One region of the Thalassolituus oleivorans MIL-1 genome, then DNA from elsewhere that is predicted to be linked to it. Evidence: predicted binding sites of a transcription regulator. Region 1 holds the regulator's gene; the other holds the start of a gene.
The links. Region 1 encodes LexA, which represses DNA repair genes until DNA is damaged. Its sites were predicted from a motif close to TACTGTNTANNTANACAGTA; they were not measured.
Positions count from the first base shown of each region.

Region 2: the regulator LexA is predicted to act here: its motif matches at 2,737-2,756, upstream of recN (DNA repair protein RecN).

Region 1 covers NC_020888.1:2,208,233-2,212,786, forward strand. Annotated here, with positions in the region: gene TOL_RS10045 (L,D-transpeptidase) at 1-247, opposite strand, end outside; gene TOL_RS10050 (TetR/AcrR family transcriptional regulator) at 279-929, opposite strand; gene lexA (transcriptional repressor LexA) at 1,132-1,731, shown strand; gene TOL_RS10060 (cell division inhibitor SulA) at 1,771-2,229, shown strand; gene TOL_RS10065 (hypothetical protein) at 2,330-2,581, opposite strand; gene TOL_RS10070 (DUF6586 family protein) at 2,678-3,166, opposite strand; gene TOL_RS18365 (YfaZ family outer membrane protein) at 3,177-3,752, opposite strand; gene htpG (molecular chaperone HtpG) at 3,867-4,554, opposite strand, start outside.
Region 2 covers NC_020888.1:2,881,716-2,886,269, forward strand. Annotated here, with positions in the region: gene dnaK (molecular chaperone DnaK) at 34-1,944, opposite strand; gene grpE (nucleotide exchange factor GrpE) at 2,064-2,636, opposite strand; gene recN (DNA repair protein RecN) at 2,787-4,460, shown strand; gene fur (ferric iron uptake transcriptional regulator) at 4,551-4,554, opposite strand, start outside.

The DNA of each region.
Region 1 (4,554 bases):
GCTGAGCAAGCTCAGGCGAATAACGTTCACCTGTGGGACGACGACCAACAAAAACACTGTTAAGCGGCTGTTCAGCGCCAATGCAGGCTCTAATTTTATGCCATCCACGAGGAGTACAATTAGACCCCTCTGCCTCTCCAGCTCCATTCAGCGCTGTCGATACCGGATATTGAATACATAGCCCTGCGCTGGTAAAGCGCAGAAGCTGGTCTTCAATAGATATTTCGATCAGACATTCGTCCGACATGTTCGCTCCAAGAAGCTGACGCTAAAAACAACTACACCGATTTTTTCAGAGCCGGAGCTTTTAGACCAGCCCCTAAGAAAGGTAAGAGTTGATCTACGACTTGCGCCACATTGGTTGGTTCACCTAAATCATGCTCCGCCATGGCAGTTAACGAATCAACGCCCGATAAAGTAAACATGGTAGCGCCCAACATAAAGTGGATTCGCCAAAAGCGATCAGCATCCGATAACTCAGGTGTAGCCGCTGTCACTAAGGCCATATACTGTTGGAACACAGGGCCATATTCAGACTTCAAGAATTTGCGTAAGTGTCCTTGGCCTTGGGTATATGCTAAACCGAGCAGACGCATGAAAATATCCAAACGCTGTGGCCGAGTACCGCCACTGCGCAAGGCAACACCAGATAACAACACCAATAAACCATGCAGCTCAATGCCGTCGTCAGCTTGGCGAGATTTGTAAGCTTCTAATGCTTCAGCAAGGTTTTCAGAAAAAGGCGTTAAAAAGCGCGCGAACACGGCCTGAATTAGCGACTTCTTTGAACCAAAATGATAATTCACAGCCGCCAGATTGACACCGGCTTTGGTCGTGATGTTACGCAGGGAGGTTTCAGCAAACCCCCGCTCTGAGAATAATTCTTCGGCGGCATCCAATATGCACTTCGCCGTATCTTTCTGTGCCATGTCTCTAGCATCCAACTAACGAGTGTTTGAAACATACGTTTAAAACGCTTTATTCGCAAGTAAGAAACCGCCAAATTCCGAGCTAAGAGCACAGTGGACAATGATAAAAATTAGTATTTAGCGGTTTCTGGGGCTTTACAGAGCAAAAAACACTGTATATATTTCCACTTACTGTATGAATTAACAGCTTGGACAAAACATCATGGTTAAGCTCACCGCACGGCAGCAACAGGTTCTGGACTTTATCCGCTCTTCATTAGAGGAGACAGGATTTCCACCGACTCGCGCTGAAATAGCAACAGAGCTAGGTTTTAAGTCGCCCAACGCCGCTGAAGAGCACTTAAAAGCCCTTGCTCGCAAAGGCGCTATCGAAATGATGCCTGGTGCATCACGTGGCTTACGTATCGTCGAAGAAGCGAATCTAGGCCTACCTATCATAGGTCGAGTGGCGGCTGGAGAGCCTATTTTGGCACAAGAGCACATCAACGATTATTGCGAAATCCCACCATCCTTTTTCAAACCTGAAGCCGACTTTTTACTTGAAGTACACGGTGACAGCATGAAAGACATTGGCATCATGAATGGCGACTTCATAGCAGTTCACAAGATGGATACCGCCCGCAATGGCCAAATTATCGTTGCCCGGGTAGGTGAAGAAGTGACCGTTAAGCGTTATCAAAAGAACCGTAATCACGTCACCTTATTCCCAGAAAATGAAGACTATCAACCGATTGAGGTCGACTTAAAAAAAACGGAGTTTGCCGTGGAAGGTCTGTACGTTGGTGTGGTTCGTCGCAGTTAATTGATTAGATAAGTAGTACGTTTGATTAAGGGGATTGTTATGCGCCAGTTAAGCTTTGAAATTGAACAGCCAGCAATGTCTGCGAGTACGAGTATCACACCATCGTTAGGTCGCATGGTTGACCACGCAAAGTTAGGCCACACAAACAGCGGTAGCTTAACGGAGGTAATAGTAAGTGAAGGTGGAGCCATTCAGCCCTTCCAACTTTTACCTATGCTAGCGCACTGCAATGCCCATCAGCGTTGGTTAATGTGGCTCAGTCCAAATCTCAGCATGAACAAGCACTGGCTTAAAAGCGTGGGTCTTAGTGACTCCCCCGTGGTTCACCTGGATAGCAACTGCGAATCGCAACTAACCCTTTGTCAACGCATTCTGCAGGCGAAAACAAGCCATTTGATTATCGAGTGGTGTGGCGATCTTAGTACTGAGGATCGCGCTGAGATTCGCAGTTTAGCGATCAATAGCGGCAGCCATGTTGTATTGACCCGTTCGCTATGAAGTCATAATCAAAACGATTACTGTATGCAAAACATAAAAAAGCCCCATTGGGATGGGGCTTTTTTTTGGGCGTCGTAACCGCAAGCTAAAACTTAAGCAATTAATGCAAGCTACGATGGTGTTCTGGCGCATCGAAATCTTCGCGCTCTACTTCCATGCCAGATAGCTCACCGACCTTACGCACTCCGGCTTCAAGCATTACGCGAGCCACATCCATATGATGGGCCTGTAAACTAGCCTTAGCGTCTTCAGAAAAGTGGATACACACAAGTGCATCACCGTCTTGTTCATCCGCACGGCGCAACGCAATGTCACCGTTCGATAATTCAACTATTTCAAAAAAGCGTGCCATATCCGCCTCTCAAAAGTGGGCGCGGGAGTTTATCACAGCATGCACCTTTAACACTAAGTTAAAGTGGCACGTAACTGTAATCCTTGAACTGTCTATTTAGCTTTCTTGGCGATTCTCGCGTTGAGCATCGATCAAATCACTCAACTGACTTAACCATTTGCTAGCAGGTGACGCGTTATCTTGAAGCAAAGTAATGGAATTTAAACTTGCTGCATCACCAAACGGATCGAAGGTGTCGACTTCAATAGTCCTTGATGAAGTTGGCTGCGCCTGTTCGGCAACTGCTTTGAGCATAGCAGTCAGCCACGAAAAACTGTCAGCACGAAGAAACTGTATTTCTTTCATTTCACCCGTTACGAGCGGTGTATGTGCTAATAAATCTTCAAGTGTGGCAACTGGCTGACGATAATTCGCCATCTCAGCCAATTCGTTTAGATAAGAAACGTAAGCATCGTACAACAAGTACTGAGCGCCCTGCTCTAATCCATCAAGCAAGGCCTCAGGACCGTCCAAGCGCTCTCTCTGCTCTAGCAGCAAGCGTACTTGATATAACTTTTGATTGGTAAAACCGATCCACTTAGACAAGTAAGCGTCCTCAGAAATCCAATTTAAAGCCAAGGTGTAAACCTTCGCCTAACTTGTAACGACTATTGGCGTTTTCAAACTGAATGCTGGTGTAGCGAAATCCAGTGTACAAGTGGGCCGTTGGCAGCAAGTTATATTGAATACGAATATCAGAATCGACCATATTTTCGACTTCTGAAAACGAAATAACTGGCGGCGCATAGTAGGCGTAACCGGCTAACGCGAGATCGCGATTAAACGGCATGCTGTAGCGGAAAAAACCACCCACACCAATTGCAGCACCATCGGCGTTATCAGTAATCACTGCGTATGCGTTACCGCCAACACCAATGTAAAGATCGCTCTGATTGTTACGAACATCAACCACATGCACGCCACCAGAAATGATGTCGCCATCACTGGAGTTGTGTAACACAGCGGCATTCAGGTGCATGCCTGTGCTCAATTGCGTTGCATCGTATGCCAAACGAACGTTGTCGTCTGACAGGCTTAAATCGAGTGAACCACCAGCGTGAACCAAGCTACCACTTACTGTCAGCGCACCAACGGCGAACAATCGCGCCATCTTTGCTATGGTCAATTTCATCGTCTTCCCCAAATATAAAAAATCGCGACGGTGAGCAATCACGTCGCGTTTAGACTAGGCATGATAACAGTGTGGCGACGGCGTTTAAATGCCGTCGCCACCCGATTCATTGCCTTACTTCATCAGATCTAGCAACAGCTTGTTCAAACGAGCAACGTATAAAGCGGGCTGCTTCAATTGACTGCCCTCCGCTAACTGGGCTTGGGCATGGATTAAACGAGCAAGGTCGACGAAGCGCTCTTCATCTTGCTCTTGGTCCAAACGCTCGATCAGTGGATGTGATGGGTTAACCTCAAGAGCGATTTCAGGCTCTGGCATTTTTTGCCCAGCAGCTTCCATCATGCGACGTAAATGACCGCCCATGTCGTACTGGCCAACAACCATACAAGCCGGTGAGTCGGTTAAACGAGAGGTCACGCGCACCGATTTCACTTCGCCTTCTAATGCTTTTTCAATACGTTCGACTAAATCTTTATGGCTATCTTCAAGTGCTTTTTGTTGATCCTTTTCAGTGTCATCAGCCAGCTCATCAAGATCCAACTCACCTTTCGTGACGTCTTGGAACACCTTACCGTCGAAGTCTGCTAAGTGACTGACCATCCACTCATCAACGCGATCAGTCAGCAATAGCACTTCGATATTTTTGCGCTTGAAGTACTCCAAGTGCGGGCTCGTAGAAACCGCTGCGTGGTTGTCGCCGGTAATAAAGTAGATTTTCTTCTGACCTTCACGCATGCGCGCGACATAATCAGCAAGACCAACATTCTCGGTTTCGCCTTCACTTAACGTAGTAGCAAAGCGG
Region 2 (4,554 bases), 670 kb from region 1:
GCGCCCCTGTCAATCAGTGGCCTGCGGCCCCGATTACTTGTCTTTCACTTCTTCAAACTCGGCATCAACCACATCATCATCTTGAGCTGATTGGTCATCACCTTGTTTAGCGCCTTCGGCTGCTTGAGCTTGTTCTGCGTACAACTTCTGAGCCAAAGAAGCAGAGGCTTCTGTTAGCGCATTGGTTTTCGCTTCGATCTCAGCGATGTCATCGCCTTTAAATACAGCTTCAAGATCTGTAATAGCCGCTTCAATCGCAGATTTCTCTTCAGCAGTGGCTTTGTCGCCAGCTTCTTCTAGAGTTTTGCGAGTTGCGTGAATCAAACCATCCGCTGTATTACGAGCTTGCACTAGGCTTTCAAACTTTTTATCCGCTTCAGCGTTAGCTTCAGCATCGGCTACCATTTTCTCGATTTCTTCATCACTCAAACCTGAAGACGCCTTGATCACGATAGACTGAACTTTGCCCGTTGCCTTATCTTTCGCACTTACGTTCAAGATACCGTTGGCATCAATGTCGAACGTCACTTCAATTTGTGGCATACCACGCTGTGCTGGCGGAATATCAGCCAAATCAAAACGACCAAGAGACTTATTCTGTGCCGCTTGCTTACGCTCACCCTGCACAACGTGAATCGTCACTGCTGTTTGGTTATCTTCAGCGGTTGAGAACACTTGTGATTTCTTAGTAGGAATCGTGGTGTTCTTATCAATCACTGGCGTAGCAACGCCACCCATGGTTTCAATACCCAGAGTCAGCGGTGTTACGTCTAACAGTAATACGTCTTTCACGTCGCCTGAAAGAACCGCACCTTGAATTGCTGCGCCTACGGCAACCGCTTCATCAGGGTTTACGTCTTTACGTGGCTCTTTACCAAAGAAATCAGCAACCGCTTTCTGCACCATAGGCATACGGGTCTGGCCACCAACCAAGATTACTTCATCAATCTCAGAAGCACTCAGGCCAGCATCTTTCAATGCCATGGCACAAGGATCCATAGAGCGCTTAACCAGCTCTTCAACCAAGCTTTCTAATTTCGCGCGAGTCACTTTCACATTTAAATGCTTAGGACCTGACGCATCAGCCGTGATGTATGGCAAGTTCACATCAGTTTGTTGTGACGAAGACAACTCAACCTTGGCTTTTTCCGCACCTTCTTTCAGACGTTGCAAGGCCAAAGGATCGTTGTGCAAATCAATGCCCGTGTCTTTCTTAAATTCGGCTGCTAAATATTCGATCAAACGTAAGTCGAAATCTTCACCACCTAAGAAAGTATCACCGTTAGTCGCCAATACTTCGAATTGCTTTTCGCCATCAACATCAGCAACTTCGATAATAGAAATATCGAATGTACCACCACCTAAGTCGTAAACCGCGATAGTACGGTCACCACCGGTTTTATCCATACCGTACGCTAAAGCAGCCGCGGTTGGCTCGTTGATAATACGCTTAACGTCTAGGCCTGCGATTTTACCCGCATCTTTAGTTGCTTGACGTTGTGAATCGTTAAAGTAAGCAGGAACAGTAATCACCGCTTCAGTTACCTTTTCGCCAAGATAATCTTCGGCGGTTTTCTTCATTTTCTTCAGAATTTCTGCCGAAATTTGTGGCGGTGCGAATTTTTGATCGCGTACAGCAACCCATGCATCGCCGTTATCGGCTTCAATGATTTTGTACGGCACCATAGAGATGTCTTTCTGTACAACGTCATCTTTAAATTTACGGCCAATTAGACGCTTAACTGCGAATAAAGTGTTGTGCGGGTTAGTAACCGCCTGACGCTTAGCCGATTGACCTACTAAAACTTCTTCGTCGGCATACGCAACGATGGAAGGAGTGGTACGATCGCCTTCTGCGTTTTCAATAACTTTTGGTTTGTCGCCATCAAGGATTGCCACACATGAGTTGGTGGTTCCGAGGTCAATACCGATAATTCTACCCATACTATTACTCTCCAAATCTCTGGGCGCAAAGCCCAAATATTGTAATGATTAATTGTGTTGTTCGATGACTTCTATATTGGTGCTGGAATTTCTATTTCAAGGCTATACCAGTACAAAAATTAAGCTTTTTCGTCTATTTGTGCCGCGCCCTTACTGACCATCACCATCGCTGGACGCAATAAACGACCGTGCAATGTGTAGCCCTTCTGCATCACTGCAATCACAGTATTTGGGGCCAAATCCGGATTTTCAATCATTGACATTGCTTGATGAAACTCAGGATTAAAGGTTTCACCTTCGGGATTAACCACATCAACATTGAAGCGAGCCAGCGATGAAATAAAACCGCTTAGGGTCATTTCAATGCCATCTCGAATTGCCTTCGTCGCTTCCTCTTCTGGCGCTGCAGCTAGGCCGCGCTCTAAATTATCAACGACGCCCACCATCTCAGCGGCGAATTTTTCCAAACCAAACTTATGTGCTTTTTCGACATCAAGCTCAGCACGGCGACGTACGTTTTGCATTTCCGCTTGGGTACGCAACATTTGCTCTTTGAGCTCAGCTATCTCTTTCTGAGCATCCGCCAGAGCCGTTGATTCAGGCGAAGCGTCCGCTGCGTCCTCGGTTTCAGCAGCAACCTCAGGGGCTACCTGTTCCAGGGTCTCGTCTTGAACCTTTTGCTCGTCTGACATGTATCTATCCTCATTCACATACAAGAAATCTGACTCCTATATGGGGGTCACAAATTGTGTTTCAAGGGCGCTGTTCAAAACTTCACTTGACAATAAGCACCACTGTATATAAAAACACTGTATATCCATTCAGATACTGGAGCGCATACCATGCTAGCAAATCTGTCCATTCATCAATTCGCCCTCGTCGAACACATGGAATTAGAGTTCGGTGCAGGAATGTCGGTTATTACTGGCGAGACGGGTGCCGGTAAGTCCATTTTGCTCGATGCCTTAGGTTTAGCCTTAGGCCAACGAGCAGAAGCAGGATGCGTGCGCAAAGGCGCAAGCAAAGCCGAGGTATGCGCCACATTTAAGACCAATAGCAACGCCCAAGCTTGGTTAAAAAGCTATGATTTCCCTAGCGATGACGAAGTTATTTTACGCCGAATAATTTCGGCTGAAGGTCGTTCACGCGGCTACATAAATGGCCGCCCTGTGCCTGCTAACGACTTAAAAGAAATCGCTAGCCACTTAATTGATGTGCATTCACAGCATGCTCACCAACGCTTGCTAGAAAAAGACACCCCGAGACAGCTGCTCGACAGCTATGCTGGGCTATCGGAACAAACGACCAAAGTCAGTGGGTTATATCGCCAATGGCAAACGCAATATCGCCAACTCAAAAGCCTGCAGGAAGAAAGCGCCGAGCTTCAAGCTCAACGTCAGCTATTAACCTATCAAGTTGAAGAGTTACGTGAACTGGCAATTGGTGAACTTGAACTGGATGAACTTGAAGCCGAACACAAACGTTTAGCCAATGCCGAAAACACGCTATTAAGCGGTCAATCTGCGGTTATTGCCTGCCTAGGTGACGATAACAGCGAGCAAGCCGCCACTCAGATGGTCTATCAAGCGATTCATCAGCTGCAACAAATTGATGATCGCCATCCGCACTTAGAAGAAGCCCGTGATCTCTTACAGCAAGCGCATATCCAATTAGAAGAAGCCGGTAATTCATTACAGCGCTATCTAGATGGTGTCGATATCAATCCGCATCGCTTACAGCAAATCGAAAGTCGTTTAAGCGATATCTACACGATGGCGCGCAAGCATCACATTAATGCTCAACAAGTGTATGCACATTGGCAAGAACAGGAACAAGCGCTCGCTGCTTTGTCGTTGTCAGATGAGGATTTAGCAGAATTACGAGCTGAAGTAGAATCGCTCTACCAAGCCTTCTTAAGCGAAGCTCAAGCCTTAAGCAATGCTCGCATCCATGCCGCAACACAAATGGATAAAGATATTGAAGCCCACTTTGAGGCGTTATCTCTCGGGCGAGCACGGTTTATCACCCAAGTAATTCCCCAAGATATTAAGCAAGCACAAAGCCATGGCATCGACGACATTCACTTCATCGTGCAGACCAATCCGGGAATGCCTGCAGGCCCATTGGCAAAAGTAGCATCTGGCGGTGAATTATCGCGTATTAGCTTAGCGATTCAGGTCGTCACCGCTGCTACCAGTAAAGTGCCAAGCCTAATTTTCGACGAAGTCGATGTTGGTATAGGTGGCGGCACTGCGGAACGTGTTGGTCGACTAATGCGTAAACTCGGTAACAATAGCCAAGTTATGTGCGTCACTCACCAGCCGCAAGTGGCCGCCCAAGCGCATCAGCACTTCCAAGTCAGTAAGGTCAGTGGTGATGAAGCCACTCATACGCGTATTCGGGAGCTAAGTAGCAAACAAAGAGCGGAAGAACTCGCTCGTATGTTAGGCGGGATCGAAATTACCAGCCAGACATTGGCGCATGCCTCAGAGATGCTCGCGTTGGTGCGCTCGTAATCGGCACTGTGACCTTTAACATAAAAGTAGCGCCCATAAAAAAAACCGCACTGCAGTAATGCAGTGCGGTTTTTTAAAATGACAGCCAGCTTAT